DNA from 2 places in the uncultured Gordonia sp. genome. Region 1 is predicted to be linked to the other one. Evidence: predicted binding sites of a transcription regulator. Region 1 holds the regulator's gene; the other holds the start of a gene.
What was found. Region 1 encodes HspR, which represses chaperone genes until heat shock. Its sites were predicted from a motif close to ANNTGAGTNNNNNNNACTCANNT; they were not measured.
Positions count from the first base shown of each region.

Region 2: clpB (ATP-dependent chaperone ClpB) is a predicted target of HspR. The motif match lies at 1,870-1,892, and genes of this name have one in related genera.

Region 1 is NZ_CALLZT010000061.1:2,794-14,423, forward strand. It holds gene Q0627_RS05290 (hypothetical protein) at 1-549, opposite strand, end outside; gene Q0627_RS05295 (phosphatase PAP2 family protein) at 546-1,448, opposite strand; gene Q0627_RS05300 (hypothetical protein) at 1,724-2,020, opposite strand; gene Q0627_RS05305 (FAD-binding oxidoreductase) at 2,277-3,644, opposite strand; gene Q0627_RS05310 (serine/threonine-protein kinase) at 3,723-4,658, shown strand; gene Q0627_RS05315 (amidohydrolase) at 4,693-5,814, opposite strand; gene Q0627_RS05320 (FAD-binding oxidoreductase) at 6,036-7,187, shown strand; gene Q0627_RS05325 (hypothetical protein) at 7,204-8,439, opposite strand; gene Q0627_RS05330 (heat shock protein transcriptional repressor HspR) at 8,569-9,036, opposite strand; gene dnaJ (molecular chaperone DnaJ) at 9,071-10,273, opposite strand; gene grpE (nucleotide exchange factor GrpE) at 10,435-11,112, opposite strand; partial or broken gene Q0627_RS05345 (Hsp70 family protein) at 11,109-11,630, opposite strand, start outside.
Region 2 is NZ_CALLZT010000199.1:2,228-16,513, reverse strand. It holds gene Q0627_RS18910 (Fic family protein) at 465-1,763, opposite strand; gene clpB (ATP-dependent chaperone ClpB) at 1,962-4,514, shown strand; gene Q0627_RS18900 (PPOX class F420-dependent oxidoreductase) at 4,762-5,151, shown strand; gene Q0627_RS18895 (DEAD/DEAH box helicase) at 5,190-8,561, shown strand; gene Q0627_RS18890 (M20 family metallopeptidase) at 8,569-9,768, opposite strand; partial or broken gene Q0627_RS18885 (hypothetical protein) at 10,004-10,735, shown strand; gene pyrE (orotate phosphoribosyltransferase) at 11,167-11,712, shown strand; gene Q0627_RS18875 (TrmH family RNA methyltransferase) at 11,887-12,528, shown strand; gene Q0627_RS18870 (DedA family protein) at 12,536-13,252, opposite strand; gene fbaA (class II fructose-bisphosphate aldolase) at 13,488-14,286, shown strand, end outside.

The sequences.
Region 1 (11,630 bases):
GTCATGCAGCGAACGGACGACGAACGGCACCACTGCCAGCCCGACGAACGCCGGGGCCAGGGCGCTGGCGCAGCCACCCAGCACCAAGGCGGCCGCACCGACGACCAGCATCCGCTGCGCGATCAGCACCACCCCGCCCAGCGTGATCGCCGCGGCCACCGCGAACGCGACACGTCCCGACATCATGTTGAGGACCGCGGTCGCGGCGATCGCCCACGCCAGCATCGTCGGGTGCGCGGCGCGTCGCGACAACGGGTACGCCAGCGCGGCGATGGCGATGGTGGACGCGCACAGCAGTGGGAGCGAACCGATCAGCGTCGACAGCTTCGGGACGATCAGCGAGTAGCTGCCGGGCGAGACGCCGCCGTACCAGCCGAACCAGTAGGCCAGCCCGACACCCGACCGGGCGGCGTCCTCACGGGCTAGCGCCGCCTGCAGATCCGACAGCGCCGGACTGACCAGAAGGAGCACGATGCTCGCCACCACCGCCGTCCCCAACGGCAGCCACGCCCGCCGGAACCGGGGACTCAGATGCAGGGGGGTGCTCACGACTCCGGGGTGGCTCGCTTCGCATCGCCGGACAGTTCCTGCCAGCTCATGCCGCTCAGCGGGGAATCCAGGTATCGCCGCCACAGATAGCGCAGCCCGTACGCGGCGGCCGCACCCGCGGCGAGCGTGGCCAGCCCGGCCACGACGTCGAGGAGGTAGTGATTTCCAGTGCCCATCACCACGAAGAACGTGGTGAACGGGTACAGGCAGCCGAGCACCCGCACCCAATGCCTACGTCCGAAGTGCACCAGCATTATGCCGCACCAGGCGGCCCAGGCGCAGTGCAGCGACGGCATCGCGGCGAACTGGTTGGACACCGCATCCGAGCCCGGGGCGCCGGACTCCGGCCACCAGCCCCACGACCCGGTCTTGGCCATGATGTCGACGAACCGTTCGTCGGCGAGCATCCGCGGCGGTGCGGTGGGCATCGAGTAGAACCCGACGAGCGCGAATCCCGTGGTCAGCACCAGCACCGAACTCATCAGCCGGTATCGGTGTCGATGTGCCACGAACAGCCAGATCAGTACGCCCGGGGTGACGATGAAGTGCAGCGACGCGTATTCGAGCGCGCTGAGCGCCGCGACGGGCGGGGTGTCGTTGACGAACTCGTTGAGCCAGCGTTCGAACGCGAGCCCGAACTCGTCCTCCCAGGCCAGGATGTCGCGACCGTTGCGGAACGCGATGCCCACATCGCCGTCTGCCATGTTGCGAATCATCGAATAGATCCCGTACAGGGCGCCGAGCACCAGAATCTCCACCCACCAGCGGGGGGCGACGAAATACCGCATCACCGCGGCGAAACCCCGGGGCATCCGGCCCAGCACATGCCAGAGCGTCCGGCCCGAACCCGCGCTGGAGGTGCGTGCGGCCGAGTCGACAGATGTTTCCGTCTCGGTCACGGTGTCCTCCTCACACAACTACGCGGGCTCACACGACTACGCGGGCACGGTGAACACGCCCTCACCCCCCTGCCGCCCGCCGACAGGTCAAGCCGCCAGCATACATCGGCCCCGCGGGCTACAGCAGATCACCGGGGTTGAGCAGGCCATTCGGGTCGAGCTCCGTCTTGATGGCGGCCGCCATCGCCCCCGACTCCGAGCAAGACGATTCAAGCCGGAATCCTGCTGCCGCATACTTGGCAGCAGGATTCTGGCTTGTCGTCAGAATTGGCGCGTCAGTGCTGGTTGTAGATGAACACGGACTTGGTGACCGTGCCGCCGCCCGTGGATCGACCGAAGTACACGTCGTTCTTGCCCCAGAACGGCTGGGTACTGCCCCGGACCGAGACGGCCACTTTCAGTGGGGTCTCCGACGGCAGATTCCGAGCTATGTACCGAAATTCCATCCAATACGACTCCACACGGTGCCTGGACACCTCTCGAGCCGTGGCGACATACCGCCCGCGTTTGGTGGTGATGATGACCCGCGGATCGTCCATGTCATGGGTGATATACGCGGACACCTTGATCACGAGCCGATTGGACCCGTTCCCGTGGTCAGGTCCGTCCCCTGGACGGGCCGGGGCTTGCGCTGCGCTGACAGTCAGCAACCCAAGCCCTGTCATGAATGCCAGAACCGCGATAACCAGCTTCTTTGACATCGATATAGCCTTCCGCGTTGTCTTATCCGCCACGTGCGTGGGTACAAATGACGATAGGTACTGTTTCGATGACCGGAGGGTGCTGTCCTACGTACAAATGACGCACTCACACCGGAATGGGGATGCCTCAGAGCAGGACGCCGGGGTTGAGCAGGCCTTCCGGGTCGAGTGCCTTCTTGATGGCGGCGGTCATCGCCATGACATCGGGACCCACCTGATCGGGCAGCCACGCCTTCTTGAGCCTGCCGACACCGTGCTCGCCGGTGATGGTGCCACCGAGTTCGATGGCCGCGTCCATCACGCGCCCGAACGCCGAATTGGCGCGCCGGGTTTCGTCGGCATCGGCGGGGTCGAAGACGATCAGTGGATGGGTGTTGCCGTCGCCGGCGTGCGCGATGACCGAGATCATCACCCGCTCGTCGTCGGCGATCGCCGCCACCTTCTCGATGAGGTCGGGCAGCATCGCGATGGGTACGCCCACATCCTCGAGCAGCAGCGACCCGAGGCGCTCGACGGCGGGGATCGCCATCCGGCGCGCCACCGTGAACGCCTCGCCCTCGGCGGGGTCGGTGGTGGAGAACACCTCCGACGCGCCGTGCCGCCCGAACACCTCCTCGATGAACGCCACCTCGGCCGCAGCTGCCGGTCCGGGCGCGTCGGACTGGGCCACCAGCAACGCGCCGGCGTTCCGGTCGAGGTCCATGTGCAGCATGTCCTCGACGGCGTTGATCGACACCTTGTCCATGAATTCCAGCATCGCCGGCCGGATCCTGCCGGTGATCTCCAGCACCGCCTCGCTGGCCTCGCGCACCGAGGGGAACGACCCGACCACCGTCGAGGCCGCCGCCTGCTCCGGGATGAGCCGCAGCGTGACCTCGGTGACGATCCCCAGCAGACCCTCGCTGCCGACGAACAGTTTGGTCAGCGGCAGACCCGCCGAATCCTTGAGCTGTTTGCCGCCGAGCCGGACCGCGCGGCCGTCGGCGAGAACCACCTGCAGGCCGAGCACGTAGTCGGTGGTGACGCCGTACTTGACACAGCACAGTCCGCCCGCATTGGTGGCGACATTGCCGCCGATGGTGCAGATCTCGAACGACGACGGATCCGGCGGATACCAGAGACCGTGCGCCTTGGCCGCCTCCTTGACCTCGAAATTGAACATTCCGGGCTGACTGACCGCGGTGCGGGTGCTGGTGTCGATCGTGATCTCGCGCATCTTCTCGGTGGAGAACATGATCGCGCCGTCGACGGCGGTCGCGCCGCCGGACAGGCTGGTTCCGGCGCCGCGGGTGACGATCTGCACCCCGTTGGCGGCGCACCAGCGCACCGTCGTCTGCACGTCCTCGGTGGTGACCGGACGCACCAGCGCGAGCGGCGTTCCGGCGTCGGGGTCCTGGGCGCGGTCCTGCCGATAACCTTCGAGGATATCGGGATCGGTGACCACCATCGACTCGGGCAGCAACGCGGCGAGCGGGGCAACATCAGTTGTCGGCATAGCCACACATTATGGAGTGCGACCGTACCGGGGGCACCCATTCGGCCCCAAACCCGCACCTGCCCTTACGCTGACGACGTGGCAGCGACCCGTGAGACTCCAGCGCCTGGCACCGCGGTCGGCGACTACCTCATCGAACGGCTCGTCGGCGCGGGCAGCAGTGCCGACGTGTACCTCGCCCGGCCGCGCATCCCGCGGCCCGCGGAACCGCACGAGGTGGCTCTCAAAGTGCTGCACGCCGGTGAGGCCGGTCAGCATCAGGCCCGCGCACGATTCGAGCGCGAATTCGAGATCGCCTCACTGCTGCGACACCGCAACATCGTGCGGATGTACAGCCATGGAGAGATGACCGGCGATGGGCGCATAACGCCGTGGCTGGCGATGCAGTACGCGGGCGGCCCCGCCTCCGACATCCTCATCCCCCGGCCGGACACCGAACCGGACCTGCCGACGATAGTGCGAGTGGCGTCCCAGAGCGCGGCGGCCCTCGACCACGCCCACCGCAACGAGGTGATCCACCGCGACGTCAAACCCGCGAACATCCTGCTGACCTCGCCGACCCTGGGCGAGGCCGACGCCGTCCTCAGCGATTTCGGTATCGCCCAATTCCTCGACGACACCAGGCCCCTGGCCCGCAACGGCCGGGTACGCGGTTCCATCGCCTATGCGGCTCCGGAACTGCTTCAGGCGCAAAAACTCTCCCCGGCCACCGACCAGTACGCATTGGCGTGCAGCCTCGTCGAATGGCTCACCGGCAAACCGCCTTTCCCGCGCCAGACGGCATTCGCGATCACCTACGCACACATCCATGACCCGATCCCGCCGCTCACCTCGCGCCGCCCCTGGCTGCCGAGTTCGCTCAATTCGGTGTTCACCAAGGCCCTCGCCAAGGACGCCGCCGACCGCTACGAGACCTGCGAGGAGTTCGTGACGATCATCGCCCGCACGATGCGAGACGTGACACCCCCCGAACGCCCGCGCCCCGCACGCCGGTTCGGCTGGTTCCCTTGGTGATCGGTATCTGAGACGCACCCTCGGGAGCCACGCCCTACTCGCCGGGAGCCGGGTCGTCCGGGGCGCCGAGCCGATAGACCGCCCGTGCGTTGTCGGCGAAAATCCTTCTCAACCAATAAGATCCACGATCATCGAGGATGTCTGTGAGCGCACCCACCAGATCCTCGAGTGTGGCATTGGGCTTGTCCACCGGATAGTTCGAGCCGAACAGGAGCCGCTCGGGTCCGAACCTGGCCGCCAGATGTTCCACCAGCGGACCCACCATCTCGGCCAGGGTCTCCCGACCGCCGATATTGCCCCAGCGGGCCTTGCCGTAGCCGAGGACGGGCAGCGCCAGCCCCGACAACTTGACCACCACATTCGGGTACGTCGCCAGCGTGGTGATGCGTTCGCGCCACAACCGCAAGATGTCGGCGCGGTTGGCGGCCGTCGCACCGGTCCGGGCACCGACGGGTCCGAACGCGCCGACGGGGATACCCATGTGGTCGACGACGATGGTGGTGTCGGGAAATTCGCGGGCCAGGATCACCACGTCGTAGAGCTGATGCGAGTAGCACATCACCTCGAACACCAGCCTGCGCCCGGCGATCGTCTCGAATCCGTTCAGGAACTCGGCCGACGGCAGGATGTTTTCGGCGGCGGCGAAGTCCCGGACCCCCGAATCCGGATGCCGGGCGGCGCACCAGCGCACCCCGCGCAGCAGATCCGATGCCGCCGCACACTCATCGAGTTGCCGGCCGAGGTCGTCGTCCCGAGGATCGGCGGCGACGACGATCGCACCCACGTGCGGCGCGCCTCCCGCCCCGAACGGCAATGACGTCAGATAGGCGGTCTCGGCCATCGGCGAGGTGTCCCTGCCGGACAGCGACAGCGACTCCACGCACACCACGGTGTCGATACGTGCTCCGGTGACCGGCAGCACCCGCGCCCCGTCGGCAAGGTAGTCGCGCGGTTCGTAGGCACGCAGCAACGCGGACGGGTTGAGCAGGAACTCCGGTTCACGACGTCCGATCACCCTGGGAACGGTCTGTCTGCCCAGGTCGGTCACGTAGTGCAGGCCCCGGCTGACAACGTCCGACGACGGCTTCCGGCGCGGATTCCACTGATGCAGATGCGCGTCGACGATCCCCGGCAGTTCGCCACCCAACGTGTCCACCCCCCGAGCGTCGCATACCCGTCGTCTCACGATCAGTCTGACGATCAGGATTAGTCCGTATGACCGGCCCGTACTCTCGATGCGACGAGCCGACGACATCCGAAACGTCAATGCGCATCGTCACATAAACAACCGGTCAGGATCAACGACTAGAATATTGACTTCAGCCTGATGAATCCATACCCGGGGCGGAGCCGGGAGACAGGAGGTACCGATACCCCGTGGTCAGCCATTCCCGGCACGGTCTGCACCGCCTGCGCGACCTGGTCAATCACGACCAGCAGGGCTTTGCCACCAACGTGTACGCGCGGCTGTTCAGCATCGAACCCGGCCTGCGCGACCTGTTCGGGCCGTCGATGACGGAGACACGCGGCAAGTTCGCCGGCGTCATCGACCATGTCCTAGAGGCGATCCCCGCACCGGGCGGGCAGGACGAACTGGTGGAGTTCCTGGCCCAGCTCGGCCGAGACCACCGTAAGTACGACATCTCGCCCGAGGCGTACGACCACATGTACCAGGCGCTGATGGACGAGTTCGCCGCCATCATGGGGCCGGACTGGGATGACGACACCCAGCAGGCGGCGTCACAGGCGATGCTGCTGACCACCGGCGTGATGCGCGGCGCCGCGCAGATGGCCGAGGGACCGGCCCGGTGGACGGCGCAGGTCGTCGAGAAGTTCCAGATCTCCCGGGACCTGGCCGTGGTCCGGTTGGTGGCGCAGAACCGGCCGGCGTACAAGTCCGGGCAGTACCTCGAAGTACAGATCCCGCAATGGCCCACGACATGGCGCAATCTGTCCCCCGCGATCCCGCCCAACAAGCACGGCGAGATCGAGTTCCATGTGCGTGCGGTGCCCGGCGGGCTGTTCAGTACGTCGGTGGTGAAAGAGACCGCCGTCGGCGACCAGTGGACGTTCGCCCAGGCGCACGGCACGCTGCACATCGAACCCGGACGTCCGGTGCTCATGGTGGCGGGCGGGACGGGTCTGGCCCCGCTGCGCGCACTGCTGCTGGATATGGCGCGCCGGGTCGACCAGGTACCGACACACGTCTTCTACGGGGCCCGCTACCCGGGAGAGCTGTACGATCTCGCGGTGCTGCGCCGCATCTGCGCTACCAACCCGTGGCTGATGATCACCGCGGTGTCCGAACACACCGAGGACCCGTGGTGGCTGGACGCGTCGGTCACCCCGACGGCACTCGGTATCGAGCACCGCTATGGAACGCTGGCCAATGTCGTTGTCGGGTACCAAGATTGGAGCGACCACCAGGTTCTGGTGGCAGGTTCGGCAGACATGATCGAGTCCACCCGCACCCGGCTGATCATCACCGGGGTGCCGGCCCGCAGGATCCAGCACGATCCCGTGATCTGAGTCCCGCCCCCGGCGACTATCCCGCGGGAACCTGCACGGTGACCGTGTCGGTGATCGTGATGGTCTCCGGCGGGATGTTGATCTGCGGGGGCTCGGTGATCGTCACTGTCTCCACGTCGCGGACGGTCTCAGTGACGGTCGCGGTCCGGGTCTTGGTATCCGCGGCCGTGCGCGTCACGGTCCGGACCCCGGTGGGAGCCGCGTTGCTCTTGACCGTCTCGGTGACGGTGGCCGCGTTCCCGCTGACCGTCGTGGTGACGGTCGTCCGGGGCCGGGTGATCTTCTTGGTCGTCGTCCGGGTGACCGTCGCCGTCGCATCCGCGATGTTCGACACCGTCTCCGGCTCGGATTCTGACCCACCGCCGATCAGCGCACCGACGATGCCACCGAGAAGAAGTGCACCGACGATCGCCGCAGCCGCGGGCCACCACCGTCGCCGCGGGGCCTCGGGCTTGTCGACGACGGCGGCCACGGGGGTGCGGACGGTGGTACCGACCGGTTCCGCCGACAGCCGCTGCGCGGATATGGCCGCCCCGGTCGCTCCCGCCAGGGTCGGGGCCGTCGCGATCGAGACCGGCCTGGCCACCGCGTACTCGAAGGCGGGCGCCACGCCCGGGAGCTCGGCGCCGGTACCGGTGCACAGCACCTGCGCCACGGAGGCCCCGCCGGGCATCGTGGTGACCGCGTCGGCCACCGCGTTGGCCCCTTCGGGTTCGGTGATGGGCGCCGGCGATCCGTCGTTGAACTCTGCCGTTCCGACGATCGCACCCGATTGCACGTCGACGGTGATGATGGACCGGCCGGCCGACGGAACGCCTTCGGCGTCGAGGTCGACGACGGCGATCACGCCGCCGCGGGTCGGTTCTACTCTGGCGACCTCGGCCAATGCGACCGGGAAATCCACCATCCGGACCTTCGGCACCCACGCCGGCACCAGCACCCCCGGGGCGAACTGCCGCGCCAGATAGTCGCCGGTGGACTGACGGGACGCCGCGATCCCGATGGCGTCGACGGCCATCGGGACCGAGTCGATGAGTTCGGTGATCGCGTCGAACGCGGCTTCCTCCGACGTACCGTCCTCAAGGTCGACGATGTTGCTGGCGACGATGTCACCGGCCGGTCCCCTGACCACCGACACGATCGCGTCGTCGGTGATGGTCAGGCCGAGCACGCTGCCGTTCCCGCCGGCTTCGTGGCGACCGACGGGTACGGTCGGCGCCTCCGAATCCGGGTCGTCAGCGGCATGCGTCATTGTGTGTCCCTCGGTCCAAGTCTCGTCACCCGACCGGGTCGGGCATTCCCCCTACTCTAGGGGGAGCGGCAGCACCTGCGACGGGCACCTCAGACTGTTCATTCCCAGTTCGTTGTCACACTGTTACGCTCACGCGTCCGATGGCCGCTGCTGACCTTCTGAGGATCGACCCTGTCCTTCTGATCGACCCTGTCCGTCAGATCTGCGCCGCCGTGGTTGCCACACCACCAGCGCGCTCGTGCGCGGCACCGGGACCAGTTCACCACCGCGACGCGACCGCGACCGGTCCAGTTCCTCGGTGAGCTCGCCGACCCGCGCGCGCAGGGCGTCGACCTGATTGCTCAAGTCGATGATCCGTTTGATGCCCGCGAGATTGACCCCCTCCTCCTGGGACAGGCGCTGGATCTCCCGCAACAGTTCGACGTCCCGCGAGGAGTAGCGGCGGCCACCGCCGCTGGTGCGGTGCGGGGTGACCAGTCCGAGCCGGTCGTAGGTGCGTAACGTCTGCGCGTGCATGCCGGCCAGCTCGGCCGCCACGGAGATCATGAACACCGCGGTCGTGTCGTCCCGGCCGCCGGGTACGCCGTCCTTACCCATGCGCTCAGGGTTCGATGGGGTGTTCATGGTCCGGTCACCGTCCCCAGTCGGCCCGTGGGTCGAATCCGCATGCACGTTCGGCCTGGGCGTAGACCTGCATGGCCTCACGTGCGGCGTCGTCGAGCTTCGGCGGCACCGCGACCTTGACCGTGACCAGCAGGTCCCCGGCGCCACCGGCCCGCTTGGGCACTCCCCTGCCGCGAACCCGCAGCGTGCGCCCGTCGGTGGTACCGGCCGGGATCTTGACACCGACCGATCCCTCGAGAGTGGGCACCGACACCGTCGCACCCAGTATCAGTTCGGAGATGCTCACCGGCAGGGTGAGCTTGAGGTCCTGGCCGGTGCGCGTGAACACCCTGTCGGCCTTGACGTGCACGACCACGTACAAGTCGCCCGACGGTGCGCCGCGCCGACCGGCCTCGCCCTGACCGGCGAGGCGGATACGCTGGCCGTCCTCCACCCCCGGGGGGATACGGACGTTGATGGTGCGGGCGCGGACGGTGACACCGCTGCCGGCGCAGTCCGTGCACGGGTCGTCGATCCGGGATCCGGTGCCCTGGCAATCCTGGCAGGGTTCGCTGAAACCGAACGCGCCCTGGTTGCGGCTGACATAGCCCGAACCATTGCACGATGCACATACCTTCGGGCTGGTGCCGGCTTTGGCGCCGCTGCCGTGGCACGACGTGCACGGCGACGGACTGGTCACCCGCAGCGGTACCGTGGTACCGACCGCGGCGTCGCGGAAGGGCAGCGTCGTCTCGGTTTCGAGGTCTTTGCCGCGTCGCGGCCGCGAGGTCGACTGCGCCCGGCCGCCTCGGTTGAACAGGCCTTCGAAGATGTCACCGAAACCACCGGATTCGCCGCCACCACCACCTCCGCCGCCGCCGAACAGGTCGCCGATGTTGAAATCGGCGCCCGTGCTGGTCGTGTAGGTGGTGCCACCGCCGCCCGGGAAACCGCCGGGGAAACCGTTGCCGCCGCCGCGGAACCTCCCGCCGGCGAACATCGCGCGGGTCTCGTCGTACTCTTTCTTCTTCTCGGGATCCGATAGAACGCTCTTTGCTTCAGACACCCTCTTGAATCGCTCTTCGGCCTCCGCGTTACCCGGATTGCGGTCAGGGTGCAGCTCTGCGGCGAGCTTGCGGTAAGCCTTCTGGATTTCCTCAGACGAAGCGTCAGAAGCAACGCCGAGGTCCTTGTAGAAGTCTCGTTCGAGCCATTCGCGTTGTGGAGCCATCGGACGTCACCTCCTTGATACGTGCGGTCGCGGTACCGGCGCGGCGCCGCTGACCTGTGATTTGTCGTGAAGTTCTATTGCAGTGTGCCCGGTGACGTGCACTGCCGTCACCGGGCACACCCTGCATGTGGTGTAGCTGTCGTGTGCGCCGCGCAGCCGAGCTACTCGCCGTCGGAAACCGCCGGAGCGTCGGTGACGGTCACCATCGCGGTACGGATCACCTTGTCGCCGAACCGATATCCGCAGCGGTACACGGCGCCGAGCACCGGATCGGTGCCGTCGCCGTCATTCTGCACCGCCTCGTGCAGTTCCGGATCGAACGGGTCACCGGGCTCGCCGAACGGCACCAGTTCCTCGGCGGTGAGCACCGCGCCCAGCTTGTCGGCGACGGCCTTGAGCGGGCCGTCGGCGAGGTCGCCGTGGGCACGTGCCCGGTCGAGGTCGTCGAGGATCGGCAGCAGCTTCTCGGCCAGCACCCGCTTGCCGTAGGCCACCGACCCCTGCTTCTCCTCTGCGCTGCGCCGTTTGAAATTGGCGAACTGGGCGCGTTCACGCTGCAGCGCGGCGGTCAGCTCGGCAACCTGTTCGGCGTTGGCCTGGGCAGCCTCGTCGGGTGCGGCGGCAGGCTGCGGTTCGGCGGTCTTGTCCGCCGGCACCTGTTCGACCTGCTCCTGTTCGTCCTGCACCGGCTCGGCCTGCGCCTGCTCGGCCTGGGCGTCCGTCTGCCCCACCTGTTCTGTAGCCGCGGCGCCGGGGCGCACCTCTCCCGTCTCGGGATCGATGCGCCGCCGGTCGCTGACAGTGATCGGCTCGTCAGGCTGGGGGCCCGGAGCGGTCACTTCTTGTCCTCGTCGACGACCTCTGCGTCGACCACGTCGTCGGCACCGGCACCGGCATCCGCGTCGTCAGCGACGGTGGCGGCGTCGGCCTGGGCCGCGGCGTAGATGGCCTGACCCATTTCCTGCGACTGCTCCGACAGCTTCTCGATGGCACTCTTGATGGCGCCGATGTCGGTGCCCTTGAGTGCCTCGTTGGCCTCGGCGATCGCGGCGTTGACCTTGTCCTTGAGCTCCGCCGACACCTTGTCGTCGTTGTCCTTGAGGAACTTCTCGGTGTGGTGGACCAGCGACTCGGCCTGGTTGCGGGTCTCGGCCTCCTCGCGACGCTTGCGGTCGTCGTCGGCGTGTGCCTCGGCGTCCTTGATCATCCGGTCGATCTCGTCCTTGCTCAGGCCCGAACCGTCCTGGATGCGGATGCTGTTCTCCTTGCCGGTGCCCTTGTCCTTGGCGGTGACGTGCACGATGCCGTTGGCGTCGATGTCGAAGGTCACCTCGATCTGCGGGACGCCCTGCGGTGC
Region 2 (14,286 bases), on a different contig from region 1:
GGGTTGGTGAAGTCCCGGAATCTGGCATTGACGTGCCGACTGTACGCTGAAGCAGGATCAGTACCTGGGCTGCTCAACGACTATCCCCCTGAGTCGTGGAAAAAAGAAGGGGCGCGACCGAAGCCGCGCCCCTTGAGGGTTACTACCCTTGTTTAAGTTCTATGTCCGTTCACTCGGACTCAGCCACTATAGCACGTCAGTGCGCGGGGCCGAAAACTCCAGTCCGGGTAGTCCGGGCCTTGGTTGGGTGGAGTTCTGGTCGTCCGTAGGATCGAGCGCTTGTTGAGTCCTGATTCAGACAAGTCAGGGGCTGCCGGTCACGCCGCGAGCCCCACCCATCACTGTGCACGATTACCTGTGACGCTCAGGCAGTTCCCCATCGACCGATCCACCTGAACCAGCGGTCTGGGACCCGCCCGCTGCACAAAGGCCCATGGCGCCCACACACTCTGATGGCGGCTTGCCTATTCCCGTGTCGGTGGTCGCGCGGGAGCCGGTCGGGACGGTGGTGAGGTGCGGGTGTCGAACTGGGTGCTCGCGAGACGGCGTTCGGTGATGCCGACGAGATCGAGGATGTCGTGGGCCAGGTAGCCGGTGGTTCCGCGTTCGATGACCTTGCGAGTGAGTACTCCTGCGTCCGCGAGTTCTTCGAGTGCGTTGCGGGCGGTGTTGAAGGAGGCGTCGATCAGTCGTTCGGCTGAGCGTGCAGTGAGCACGGGTGCTTCCGGGAGGAGCGACAACATGCGTTGCGCTGCCGAGTTGGCGCGCAGAGTCGTCCGCAGTCCGCGCTCAGCTCTGTTCTGGTGGACCTTGTGATGCCATGCGGTTTCCAGTGCCGAGACATCGGCCGCGAGCTGTGCGGCCTGGTCGATGGTGATGGATGCCGCTTCGACGAAAAACGTCAGCCACGCCGTTTGTCCGTTACCCGCCTCGGCTCGGTCTGCGGGTCCAATGTATCGGTAGCTGTTCAGGCCTTCGACGTATCGGTCACTCAGCGTTGCCAGCACGAGGCTGACGGGCAGGACGGCGTCGGGCGATAGCCCGCCACGCGCCAGGACCGTGTGAATCAGGGCCCTGCCGACTCGTCCGTTCCCATCGGTGAACGGGTGGATCGTCTCGAACTGCGCGTGAGCCAGGCCCGCCTGGATGAGTGGCCCGTGCGAGGCGCCGTTCATGTACCGGACGAGATCATCGACCAGGGTGGGGACCATCTCCGGTGGTGGCGGAACAAACTGCGCGCTCAGTGGATTCCAATTCGAACCTCCGATCCAGTTCTGGACCGTGCGGATTCCTCGATGCCGGTCGTCCGGCAGCAGACCATCGTGCAGCGCCTCGATGTCGGTGATCGTGATGGTTGGTGAGCTCACGAGTTCACCGGACGCTGTGCGCAGGACGGCGATGTTGTTTGCGACCAGTTTCGCCTTGTCGCTGAGACCCCGGACCTTCTCGGTCAGGCCCAGTTCGGCGAGCGCCACCTGCTGCGGCGACGGTGCGATGCCTTCGATCATCGAACTGGAGATGGCCTCCGAACGGGTGAGGAGCCGGGAGATCGCCGCCAGGCCACGTGAGCCGGGGAGCACGGAGAGGCCCCGGATTGCCCGTTCGGCGGCGGCAGCTGATGCTCCGAGGGCGCCATCGAGGGCCAGTGGGCGTCCGCACAGCATGTCGGGGACGTACGCCGAGTATCGGCCACCACGACGGTCTGCCGCGACCAGGCCTGACTGGTCAGCGGGTTGCCAGTGCCGGTGGATGAGTTCGGCCATCGTTGAAGGTTGTGACCTTTCTGTGAATCGTCAGGCGGATCATTGAAGTTTATAGGTCAAACTTCAATGAGCAGACGGTTCGTTGAAGGTTAAGTGCCGAATCATGAGTTGAGTGGAATACGCTCAAGTCTGTTGGTGTTGTCGACTCTGTAGGCTCATACTTGAGTCTGTTGGACTAAAGAGAAAGGCAGAAGCGAAGTGGACAGCTTCACCCCCACGACCAAGACGCAGCAGGCGCTGAGCGCCGCCGTGCAGGCCGCGACCGCTGCCGGCAACTCGGACGTGCGTCCCGCTCACATCCTGGTGGCACTGCTCGATCAGTCCGACGGTATCGCCGCGCCGCTGCTCAAGGCTGTCGGAGTGGACCCGTCGACGGTTCGGACACTGGCCCAGGCGATCGTCGACCGCGCGCCCACCGTCGCCAGTGCCAGCGCGACCCCACAACTTTCCCGCGAGTCGATCGCGGCTGTCAGCGCCGCGCAACAGCTCGCCGGCGAACTCAACGACGAGTACGTCTCCACCGAACACCTCGTCGTCGGCCTGGCGACCGGGGACTCCGACGTCGCGAAACTCCTGCACAACCAGGGTGCGACCCCGCAGGCGCTGCGCGAGGCGTTCGTGTCCGTACGGGGTACGGCACGGGTGACCTCCGCAGACCCCGAATCGACGTATCAGGCGCTGGAGAAGTACTCCACCGATCTCACCGCCGCCGCCCGCGAAGGCAAGCTCGACCCGGTCATCGGCCGAGACTCCGAGATCCGCCGCGTCGTGCAGGTGTTGAGTCGGCGTACCAAGAACAACCCCGTGCTCATCGGCGAGCCCGGAGTCGGCAAGACCGCCATCGTCGAAGGGCTCGCCCAGCGCATTGTTGCCGGCGACGTGCCGGAGTCGTTGCGCGGCAAGACCGTCATCTCCCTCGACCTCGGTTCGATGGTCGCCGGTGCCAAGTACCGTGGTGAATTCGAGGAACGCCTCAAGGCGGTCCTCGACGAGATCAAAGGCTCCGCCGGACAGGTCATCACGTTCATCGATGAGCTGCACACCATCGTCGGCGCCGGTGCCACCGGCGATTCGGCGATGGACGCGGGCAACATGATCAAGCCGATGCTCGCGCGCGGGGAACTGCGCCTCGTCGGTGCGACGACGCTCGAGGAATACCGCAAGTACATCGAGAAGGACGCCGCCCTCGAACGGCGCTTCCAGCAGGTGTACGTCGGTGAGCCGTCCGTCGAGGACGCCATCGGTATCCTGCGCGGCCTCAAGGAGAAGTACGAGGTGCACCACGGCGTGCGCATCACCGACTCCGCATTGGTTGCCGCCGCAACACTTTCCGACCGGTACATCACCTCGCGGTTCCTGCCCGACAAGGCCATCGACCTCGTCGACGAGGCCGCCTCCCGGCTGCGGATGGAAATCGACTCGCGCCCCGTCGAAATCGACGAGGTGGAGCGGATCGTCCGCCGCCTGGAGGTCGAAGAGCTTGCGCTGCAAAAGGAAACCGATGCGGCATCCAAGGAACGGCTGGAAAAGCTGCGGCAAGAACTGGCCGACCAGAAGGAGAAGCTGAACGAGCTGTCAGCCCGCTGGCAGGGTGAGAAGACCGCCATCGACTCGGTGCGTGATCTGCGTGAGGAGCTCGATCGTCTTCGTGGACAGGCTGATCGGGCCGAACGCGACGGTGACCTGGGTAAGGCCGCCGAACTGCGGTACGGCAAGATCCCCGGCCTGGAGAAGCAACTCGACGCCGCCGTCGAGAAGACCGGTGCCGCACCGGGGCAGGACGTGATGCTGCAGGAGGAGGTCGGCCCTGACGACGTCGCCGAGGTCGTCTCGTCGTGGACCGGTGTGCCCGCCGGTCGCATGCTCGAAGGTGAGAGCGCCAAGCTGCTCCGCATGGAAGATGAACTGGGACAACGGGTCATCGGGCAGAAGGATGCTGTCACCGCGGTATCCGATGCCGTCCGCCGGGCCCGTGCCGGTGTGGCCGACCCGAACCGGCCGCTCGGGTCGTTCCTGTTCCTCGGGCCCACCGGTGTCGGCAAGACCGAACTGGCGAAGGCGCTGGCGGAGTTCCTGTTCGACGACGAGCGTGCCATGGTGCGTATCGACATGAGTGAGTACGGCGAAAAGCACAGCGTTGCACGGCTCGTCGGTGCACCTCCGGGGTATGTCGGGTACGAGTCGGGTGGTCAGCTCACCGAGGCCGTCCGTCGTCGCCCCTATACCGTCGTCCTGTTCGACGAGGTGGAGAAGGCGCACCCGGACGTGTTCGACGTGCTGCTGCAGGTGCTCGACGAAGGCCGGCTCACCGACGGGCAGGGCCGCACCGTCGACTTCCGCAACACCATCCTCATCCTGACGTCCAACCTCGGGTCGGGTGGCGACAAGGACTTCGTGATGGCCGCGGTGCGTTCGGCGTTCAAACCCGAATTTGTCAACCGCCTCGACGACGTCGTCATCTTCGACGCACTGAGCGCCGAAGAGCTGGTGTCCATCGTCGACATCCAACTCGGGCAGCTCGGCAAGCGTCTGGCCCAGCGCAGGCTGCGGCTGGAGGTGTCGGCGAACGCCAAGAAGTGGCTGGCCGACCGCGGATTCGACCCGCTGTATGGCGCCCGGCCGCTGCGTCGGTTGGTGCAGCAGGCGATCGGCGACCAACTCGCCAAGTTGTTGCTGGCCGGGACGGTGCGCGACGGGGATGTGGTGCCCGTCAATGTGTCCGCCGACGGGGAGGGGCTGGTCCTGGGGTAACCGGCCGATCTACGGACTGCTGATAGCCGGCGGTGCCCGCGAGGTAATTCCTGCGGGCACTGCCGTCGCCTCCGGGGTGGTCGCGTCAGGTGTCGAATGGTCGCCGGACCCTTCGTGACCCTCGCTCCTTCGTCGCTTCGGCCTCAGGGATCAAGGAGGTGATTGGTTCGTTCGTCGCTTCGGTCTCAGGGGTCAAGGTGGCGGATTGCTGGGAAGTAGGTCGGTCTTGGGCGCGTAGGGTGGGGGGATGTCTGGATTCGGTGAGGCCGGGACCGCGAAGTATGTTGCGCTGACGACGTTTCGGAAGGACGGGACACCCGTGTCGACGCCGCTGTGGGCGGCGCTCGACGGGGATCGATTGGTGATGTGGACGCGCACCGAGTCGTGGAAGGTCAAGCGAATCCGGCGCAATCCCGAGGTGATCGTGCAGGCGTGCGACGCCCGGGGCAAGGTCCTCACGGGCGAACCTGTGTCCGGACGGGCCGAGATTCTCGACGCCGCCGGCACCGAACGGGCGCGCGGACTTATCATCGCGAAGTACGGGGTCGCCGGGCGGATCACCGTGCTCGGCAGCACCCTGCGACGTGGCAAGGGTGGCACGATCGGCCTGTCGATCAGTCTTGCGAGCCCCGCCTGACCGTCACTGATGTCGTAGTGGGCACGTAGTCTGGCCGGGTGACCGGGGACCTGCTGCGTATCGCGCCTGCCGAACTGCTGCGGCGGTTCGGCGGTGGTGCCATGAACAAGGGCACCCGATACTCCAACACCGGCATGGTCCTGGAGTACGGCTGGAACCAGCGCGGCGAACTGACCGGCACGTGCCGGGGTTCGGGGCGGGAGATCTACCAGGTCACCGTGACGTTCAACGGTGTCCCGTCGTCCCGCACGATCGCGAACGCCAGGTGTACGTGCCCGGTGGGGATGTTCTGCAAACACGGGGTGGCGTTGCTACTGGTGGCGGCCCGCGGCGGCGCGACGCGCCCCCCGCCCACGGTGTCCTGGCGGACGATGTTCTCGGGAGTGCTGGCGGAGACCGAACCCGGGGTCGCGGACACATCGTCGCAGGTTCGTCCGCTCGCGCTGTGCTTCGGCGTGGAAACACCGAACGGCTACTTCGCGCAGTTGGCCGGCAGCTCGGACCCGATGCTGATGCTGTATCCGATGACCATGGGCAAACGTGGCAAGTGGATCAAGACGGGAGCCTCGTGGGCGAACGTGCTTGATTCGCGGGGCTGGGACTTTCCACCCGCCCAGGAGATCGCCGTCACCGCATTGCACAGAGCGCTCACCGGCAACTCGTACTCCTATGGCGCCGAGCGGGTCGGTCTGTCCCAGGCACCTGTCACGTTCTGGACGTTGCTGGAGGCGGCGCAGCGGGCTGGGGTGACACTGATCGCCGATCCCGCGCTGCGTGCCACGTCCGTGCGGGTGACCACCACCCGGCTCAGCTACACGCTGCGGGCGCACGCGACGGGGGCGCAGCTGACCACGGTGTTCGAGATCGGTGACGCCGACCCGCTGCCTGCCGGGGAGGTGCGCGGACTGCTCGGTCCGGCACGTAAGACGCATGGGCTGTGGACCGTTCGCGACGGCACGCTGCTCCTCGCGGCCTTCGACCCGGTGCCCAGTACGGCTGAGCTCGACGCCGCCCGCACGGGGGAGGACGTGCTCATCCCGGCCGACGATCTGCCTGAATTTTCGGCCGAGGTGCTGCCGCGGCTGTCGCGGGCGCGCAGTGTGCACGTGCACGACGAGCAACTGTTCGCCCCACCCCGCATCGAGGGTCCGTTCGCGGTGCTGACGCTGTCGCCGGGAACCGGTGGTGGTGCGCGGCTGTCGTGGAGCATCGGATACCAGGTAAACGACACGCGGCACGTCTTCGATCCGGCGGAGGCGGTGACCGTCGCCTATCGCGACAAGGCGGCCGAGGCCGCGCTGTGGGAGTCGTTGCGGCCGGAGTTGTCGGCGACGGCCTGGATGTGCCGGGCGTGGGCGGTGCATGCGAGGGAATACTGGCAGCGCCGGTTGTATCGTGAATCCTCGGTCGCTGTGCTGGACGAGCTGGACCTGCTGCTCAGCGGTCAATCGGCCGAGGCGCTCATCGCGGCGTCGAGCATCGTGAGTCTCCTTGTACCGATGGAACTTTCCGGTGTCGAGACGGCTGTTCTCGTGGTGGAGGCGCTTCCCGAACTCGACGAACATCCCGATGTGATCGTCGACAACCGGCTCGACATGGACTACCGGCCCGCCGGTGCTGCTCCCAGCATTGAATTCTCCTCGGAGGACGGCGAATTCGGCAACGACTGGTTCAGTCTCGGGATCACCGTCACGGTGGGGACCACGGCGGTGCCCGTTGCCGATGTCATCCGCGAAATTGTCTCCGGTGCAACGCATATGTTGCTCGCCGACGGTGTGTATTTCTCCCTCGACACCCCGGAACTGCGCAAGCTGGCCGACCTGCTGGCCGAGGCGCGGGCACTCGGCGAGATCGAATCGGGCAAGGTGCACTCCGGAACGCTCAACGCGACCTTCTGGGAGGAACTGCTCGCACTCGGGGTGGTCGACGAACAACTGGCGCGCTGGCAGGAGCGGATGTCGGCGCTGGCATCGGCCGTTCCGCCCCATCGGCTCGATCCGCCGAACGAACTGCGTGCCGACCTGCGCGACTATCAGCGGTCGGGATATGACTGGCTGAACTTCCTGTGGGACAACGAACTCGGCGGTATCCTGGCCGACGACATGGGCCTGGGCAAGACTGTGCAGGCGCTCGCGCTCATCAGCCGCGCGGTGGCCGAGGATCCGCACACGAGTTTCCTGGTGATCGCACCGACCTCCGTCGTCGCCAACTGGGCCGCCGAATGCCGAAAGTTCGCACCTGAATTGGAAGTGGCCACCGTGACGGCCACCCGGGCAAAGACCGGGAAGAGCTTCGATCAGCAGGCGACCGGTACCAATGTGGTGGTCACCTCATACACACTACTGCGCCTACTGTTCGACGAGATCAACGAATACTCCTGGAGCGGAGTGATTTTCGACGAGGCGCAGTTCATCAAGAATCACACCGGGAAAACTCATCAGTGCGCGCGGCGGCTCGATTCGGGATTCAAACTCGCCATCACCGGCACCCCGATGGAGAACAATCTGATGGAATTGTGGTCGCTGCTGAGTGTTACCGCGCCCGGACTGTTCCCGTCGCCGGTGGCGTTCACCGACTACTTCCGCAAACCCATCGAATCGCATTCGACGCCCGAGCGACTGGGGGTGCTGCGCCGGCGGATCAAGCCGGTCATGTTGCGGCGCACAAAGGATCAGGTCGCCATTGATCTGCCGCCCAAGCAGGAACAGGCGCTGGTGCTCGATCTCTCGTCGCGGCACCGCAAGATCTACGACACCCGGCTGGCCCGCGAACGGCAGAAAGTGCTCGGGCTGCTCGGTGACTGGGAGAAGAACCGCTTTCAGGTGTTCCGTTCGCTCAGCCTGCTGCGTCAGCTCAGCCTGCACGCCGCGCTCGTCGACGAATCGCACCACGGGGTCTCCTCATCGAAGGTCGACTATCTCACCGAACAGTTGCCCGAACTGGTCGCCGAAGGCCACAACGCGCTCGTGTTCAGTCAGTTCACCCGCTTCCTGCATATCCTCACCGCGCACCTGGACAAGGTGGGTATCGCCTACAGCTACCTCGACGGGTCGATGAATGCCGCCGAACGTGCCGACGCCGTGCGGCGGTTCACTTCGGGGGAGACCAAGGTGTTCCTGATCAGCCTCAAGGCCGGCGGATTCGGGCTCAACCTCACCGAGGCCGACTACTGCTTCGTATGCGATCCGTGGTGGAACCCGGCCGCCGAGGCGCAGGCCGTCGACCGCGCCCACCGGATCGGCCAGACGCGCCCCGTCAACGTGTACCGGCTGGTGTCGGCGGGCACCATCGAGGAACGGGTGGTGGCGCTGCAGGACCGCAAACGCGCCCTGTTCGACGCGGTGGTGGACGACGGCGAACTGTTCGGCACCACGATCAGCGCCGACGACATCCGCGCGATGATCGGCTGAGCCCGCGTCAGCCCAGCATGCGCAGGGCCATGAGGGTGTACACCCTGGCGGCGATGAGCAGGTCGTCGACGACCACCGATTCGTCGGGCTGATGGGCCTGGGTGTTGATGTTGCCGGGGCCGAGGACGACGGCCGGGATGCCGAGGTCTCGGGAGATGAAACCGCCATCGCAGGCGGCCGTCCAGCCGCCCACGCTGGGCGCCCGGTCCTGCGCGGTGATCGCCGAACGAGCCGTGTCGATCAGGGGATGGTTCGCATCTGTGACGAAGCCGGGCATCTCCATCGTGACTGTGACTGCGACGTCGATGCCGTCGCAGTCGATGCCGGTCTCTGTGATGCGCCGGCGTACCTCCTCGGCGATCTGCTCCGCGGACTCGCCCGGCATGAGCCTGCGGTCGACGCCGAGCGAACACATCGGTGCGACCACTGAGATGCCCTGTCCGCCGTGGACAGTGCCCACATTCCAGGTGCCGAAGCCGAGCAGGTCGTCGGGGTCGGCGGCCAGTCGATCCTGGTCGTCGGAAAGCAACCCGATGATCCGGGCCGCGGCGTTGATCGCGCTGCGGCCGTCGGCGGGTCTGCCGCTGTGCGCGGCGCGGCCGGTGACCTCGATGTCGATGTACGACGCCCCGCGGCAGCCGCGCACGATGGTCAGGTCGGTGGGTTCGGCCACCACACAGCCGAGGAACGTGTGGTCGGGGGGACGAGTGACGAATCGGCGGACGCCGAGGCCGTGTTCCTCCTCATCGACGGTGCATACCAGCCGGACCGGGCCGGTCAGGGGTACGTCGTGGCGGCGCAGCACGTCCATCGCGGCGAGCACCGCGGCCAGGCCGCCCTTCATATCGGTGGTGCCGCGGCCGACGAGCAGGGTGCGGCCGGCGTCGTCGACGGCGCGCCGCACCCGGTACGGGTCGCCCGTCCAATTCGGGCCGGCCGGCACCACATCGGAATGGCCGAGGAACATCAGGCCGGGTCCGGTGGCGGCGGGTGGCAGCCAGGTGACGGTCACGTTGGGCCGACCCGGCGCCACCTCGTCGGTCTCGGCGATCAGGCCCAGGCCGGTCGCGGCCTCGATGAGCACTCCGGTGGCCGCAGCCTCCGAGCCACCCGGATTCTCGCTCGGCGCCTGCACCAGTGCGCACGTGAGCCCTTCGATCAGGCCGGTGTCGATGTCGTCGCAGATCAGCCGCTCGGTGTCTGTCAGCCGGTCTGGGTCTGTCAGCCGGTCTGGGTCTGTCAGCCGGTCTGGGTCGGTCAGCGGGTCTGGGCAGGGAACTTCGGGGCTCACGCGGCCATCTTCTCACCGGCATTGACCTAAACCCCACCGATGGCGGCAAGCATCGCAACTATTGTCGCGCCGGGGGCTATCGGTGGGGTTTGGGTCGGGCGGTGGTGGCAATCGGTACGTCCGCGGGCGCCCGATAGTAATGTGGGGCCCGATGACCATCATCTATCTAGTGCTCGGCGTTCTGGCGCTGGCAGGTGCGGCGGTTCTGCTGTACCTCGACCGGCGGCGATCGGTCGTGTCCCATCATCAGCGTGCCGCCTGGGGTGAGCAGCACGGATTCAAGTTCCGCGAGTCCGACAGCAAACTCCGCAAGGTGTTCGTCAGGGCCGGGATGAACGTCCCCGAGCACGTCGAGGTGGCCGCTGTGGCCTACGGCGAGTACGACGGCGCCGAAGCGGTGGTGTTCGACCTTCAGGAGACGGCCACCGTCATCGCGGTGCGTAGGTCGTTCCCGTCCCGCGTGGTCGTCGACCTGCGACACGAGGACGTGCTGGCCCCCGCTGAAGATGACGTGGAGTTGCTCGGCGCGATGGGGCAGCGCGTGATGTTCTCCAACAACCTCGACGTGGCCCGCAGAGTCTGCGACCGGCGCATGGTGGTACTGGCCAACACCGCCCCCACCTACGTCGAGGTGCTGTGGAACGAGGGCCACTGGGCGCTCGGTTCGCTGCCGCTCACCGACGACGGCGAGGAACTCGACACAGCGCTGGAGGTGGTGCGGCGATTTGCTGACCTGCTACGGGTGCTGCCGCCGCTGCAGGGCCCACAGGACACGCCCGACCCGCGCGATCCGCATGGCCCGTCCCGGCCCGAACTGGCCGACAAGAAGACAGAGATGCTACGCGACAGTGAGCGGCGGGCCCGGGCAGAGGCATCCAGGTCCGAGTCGTCCAGATCCGCCGTCGCCGCACCCGCTGAAGGCAGGCACGGAGCCGGTAGGCACGAGGCGGGTCGTCACGATGCGGGCCGGGGAGGCGACCGGCATCCCGGGCGCCCGACCACCAGCCCAGGCATACCAGTTGCCGGGCAGCAGGCACATCGTCGCCCGCCACCCGTCCGGCCGGGACTGGCGTCCAACACATCCGCACCAATCGCCGTGCCCGTGACGTCGACCGGTGCGCGGTCGGGACCACGGCCACAGCCGATTCGGGCCGGTGACACAGGCGGTAGGGACACAAGCGGTAGGGACACCGGCGCTAGGGACACAGTCGGTGTCGATCCTGTCGATGACGCGGTGGCCCCACCCGTCCCCGCCCGGCCCATCCCCATCAACCGGCCCGGTCGGCGCCGCCAGGAAAGTGAGTAGCTCCCGCGATGAGTCTCGATGCAGCCAAACGTGAACGGCTGGCCCGGCTCGTCACCGAACTGGCCGTCGTCCACGGCCGGGTGACCCTGTCGTCCGGCAAGGAAGCCGACTATTACGTCGATCTGCGCCGGGCGACTCTGCACCACGAGGCGTCACCGCTGATCGGGTCGCTTATGCGGCAGCTCACCGATGACTGGGACTACGACGCCGTCGGTGGCCTGACCCTGGGCGCAGACCCGGTCGCGACGTCGATCATGCACGCGGACGGCCGCCCCATCGACGCGTTCGTCGTGCGTAAGGCCGCGAAGGCGCACGGCATGCAGCGGCGCATCGAAGGCCCCGACATCGACGGCCGCCGGGTACTGATCGTCGAGGACACCTCCACCACCGGTGCGTCGCCGTCCGAAGCGGTGCGTGCGGCCCGCGAGGTGGGGGCGATAGTGGTGGGCGTGGCGACCGTCGTCGACCGGGCCACCGGCGCCGACGCGGTGATCGGGGAGCTCGGTGTGCCGTACCGGTCGCTGCTCGGGCTCAGTGACCTCGGTCTTGGCTGATCCGGGTCCGTTGGGGCCGTCGGGGGTGGGCGCGTCAGGCGTGGATCGTCACCGGACCCTTCGTGACCCTCGCTTCTTCGTTGTTTCGGCCTCAGGGATCAAGATGTTTGGTTGCTTCTTGGTTGTTTCGGTCTTGGGGGTCTAGATGTTTGGTTGCTTGTGACGGGGGAATCTGTGGGCGGGCCGACTGAGTGGCAGGCGGGGGAGCCTGTCGGGGTCGGGCCGTGGGAGGGGGCGTGGCCGGAGGGGGCGCGCTATGATCCTGAGCTGCTCACGGCCGGTGACACCCGCAATGTCGTCGACGCGTACCGGTACTGGACGCGGGAGGCGATCGTCGCCGATATCGACGCCCGGCGGCATCCGTTTCACGTGGCCATCGAGAATTTCGCGCACGACGCCAACATCGGGACCGTGGTGCGCACCGCGAACGCCTTCGCGGCCGCCGCGGTGCACATCGTCGGGCGGCGGCGCTGGAACAGGCGCGGGGCGATGGTCACCGACCGCTACCAGCATCTGATGCACCACGAGACCGTCGACGAGCTGATGGTGTGGGCGGGGGAGCAGGGGCTGGCAGTGGTGGCCGTCGACAACACGCCCGGATCGGTACCGCTGGAGACCGCGGACCTGCCGCGCGAGTGCGTGCTGCTGTTCGGTCAGGAGGGACCCGGCGTGAGCGACATCGCGCAGCGGCACGCGGACCTGACGGTGTCGATCGCCCAGTTCGGGTCGACGCGCAGCATCAACGCCGGGGTGGCCGCCGGGATCGCGATGCACGCGTGGATCCGGCAGCACGCGGACCTGAATCAGGCCTGGTAGCCGACGCTCAGACGGTGTCCTCGGCGGCCGGGGCGTCCTGTGCCGCGGTCTCCGGGTTGTTCTTGGCGGCACGCTTGCGGCGGTACCACTCGATCGCCATCGGCGCCACCGACAGCACGACGATGAGAATGAAGATCGGCTCGATGAGTTTCTGGACGATCTCGAACCGGCCCAGCCAGTAGCCGAGCAGTGTGATCCCCGCACCCCACACGATGGCGCCGAGCACGTTGTAGAAGGTGAAGACGGCGAACTTCATCTTGGCGGCACCGGCGACGATCGGGGCGAGCGTGCGCACGATCGGCACGAAACGTCCCAGGAAGATGGTGATCGGGCCGTACTTCTCGAAGAACTCGTGCGCCTCGGTGATGTAGCGCTCCTTGAGGAAGCGGGCGTCGGGTTTGAACATCTCCGTCCCGACGTACCGGCCGATCCAGTAGCCGATCTGGCCGCCGATGATCGCGGCGATCGGGATGAACAGCAGCAACTGCCACAGCGAGGCGAACTTGTCGATGTCGTCCTTGCCGCCGGCGGCGACGACCATACCGGCCACGAACAGCAGCGAGTCGCCCGGCAGCACCGGGAACAGCACACCCGACTCGATCAGGACGACCAGCAGCAGACCCCAGAAGGCCCATGCGCCGAACCAGCTGAGCACATTGATCGGGTCGAGGATGCCGGGCAGGGCAACCGTGGTGGTGGTCTGGGCGAGAACGGTGTCGATCACGGGGCTCGAGCCTACCGGTAGTGCCTGAGAAGTCGCTCAGGGTGAGACGCGGATCAAACGGACACCCCGGTGTGCAGGCGTGCACGCACACGAACGCGCACCGCTTGCCATACTGAGTGGGTAGTGAACCCACTCGACAGGCCGGTCCCCGGCGCCCCAAGCAGAGCGATGATCGTCGCACGCCTGCGCCGTCCGCGGGAAACCTGAACCACCTACACGGTTGGAGGACAGAAAAATGCCCATCGCCACTCCCGAGCAATACGCCGAGATGCTCACCAAGGCCAAGGAGGGAGGCTACGCGTTCCCCGCGATCAACTGCACCTCCTCGTCCACGATCAACGCCGCCATCAAGGGCTTCGCCGACGCCGGCAGCGACGGCATCATCCAGTTCTCCACCGGTGGCGCCGAGTTCGGTTCCGGCCTCGGCGTCAAGGACATGGTGACCGGCGCGGTGGCCCTGGCCGAGTTCGCGCACGTCGTCGCCGCCAAGTACGGCGTCACCATCGGCCTGCACACCGACCACTGCCCCAAGGACAAGCTCGACACCTACGTCCGGCCGCTGCTGGCGATCTCCCAGGAACGTGTCGACGCCGGTAAGAACCCGCTGTTCCAGTCGCACATGTGGGACGGCAGCGCGGTACCGATCGACGAGAACCTGCTCATCGCCCAGGAACTGCTGAGCCTGTCGGCCGCCGCCAAGATCATCCTGGAGATCGAGATCGGCGTCGTCGGTGGCGAGGAGGATGGTGTCGAGGCCGCCATCGACGACAAACTGTTCACCACCCCCGAGGACTTCGAGAAGACCGTCGATGCGCTCGGCGTCGGCGAGAAGGGCCGCTACCTGCTGGCCGCCACCTTCGGCAACGTGCACGGCGTGTACAAGCCCGGCAACGTCAAACTGCGTCCCGACGTGCTCAACACCGGCCAGGAGGTTGCCACCAAGAAGCTCGGTCTCGCCGAAGGTTCCAAGCCGTTCGACTTCGTCTTCCACGGCGGATCGGGCTCGCTCAAGAGCGAGATCGAGGAATCCCTCA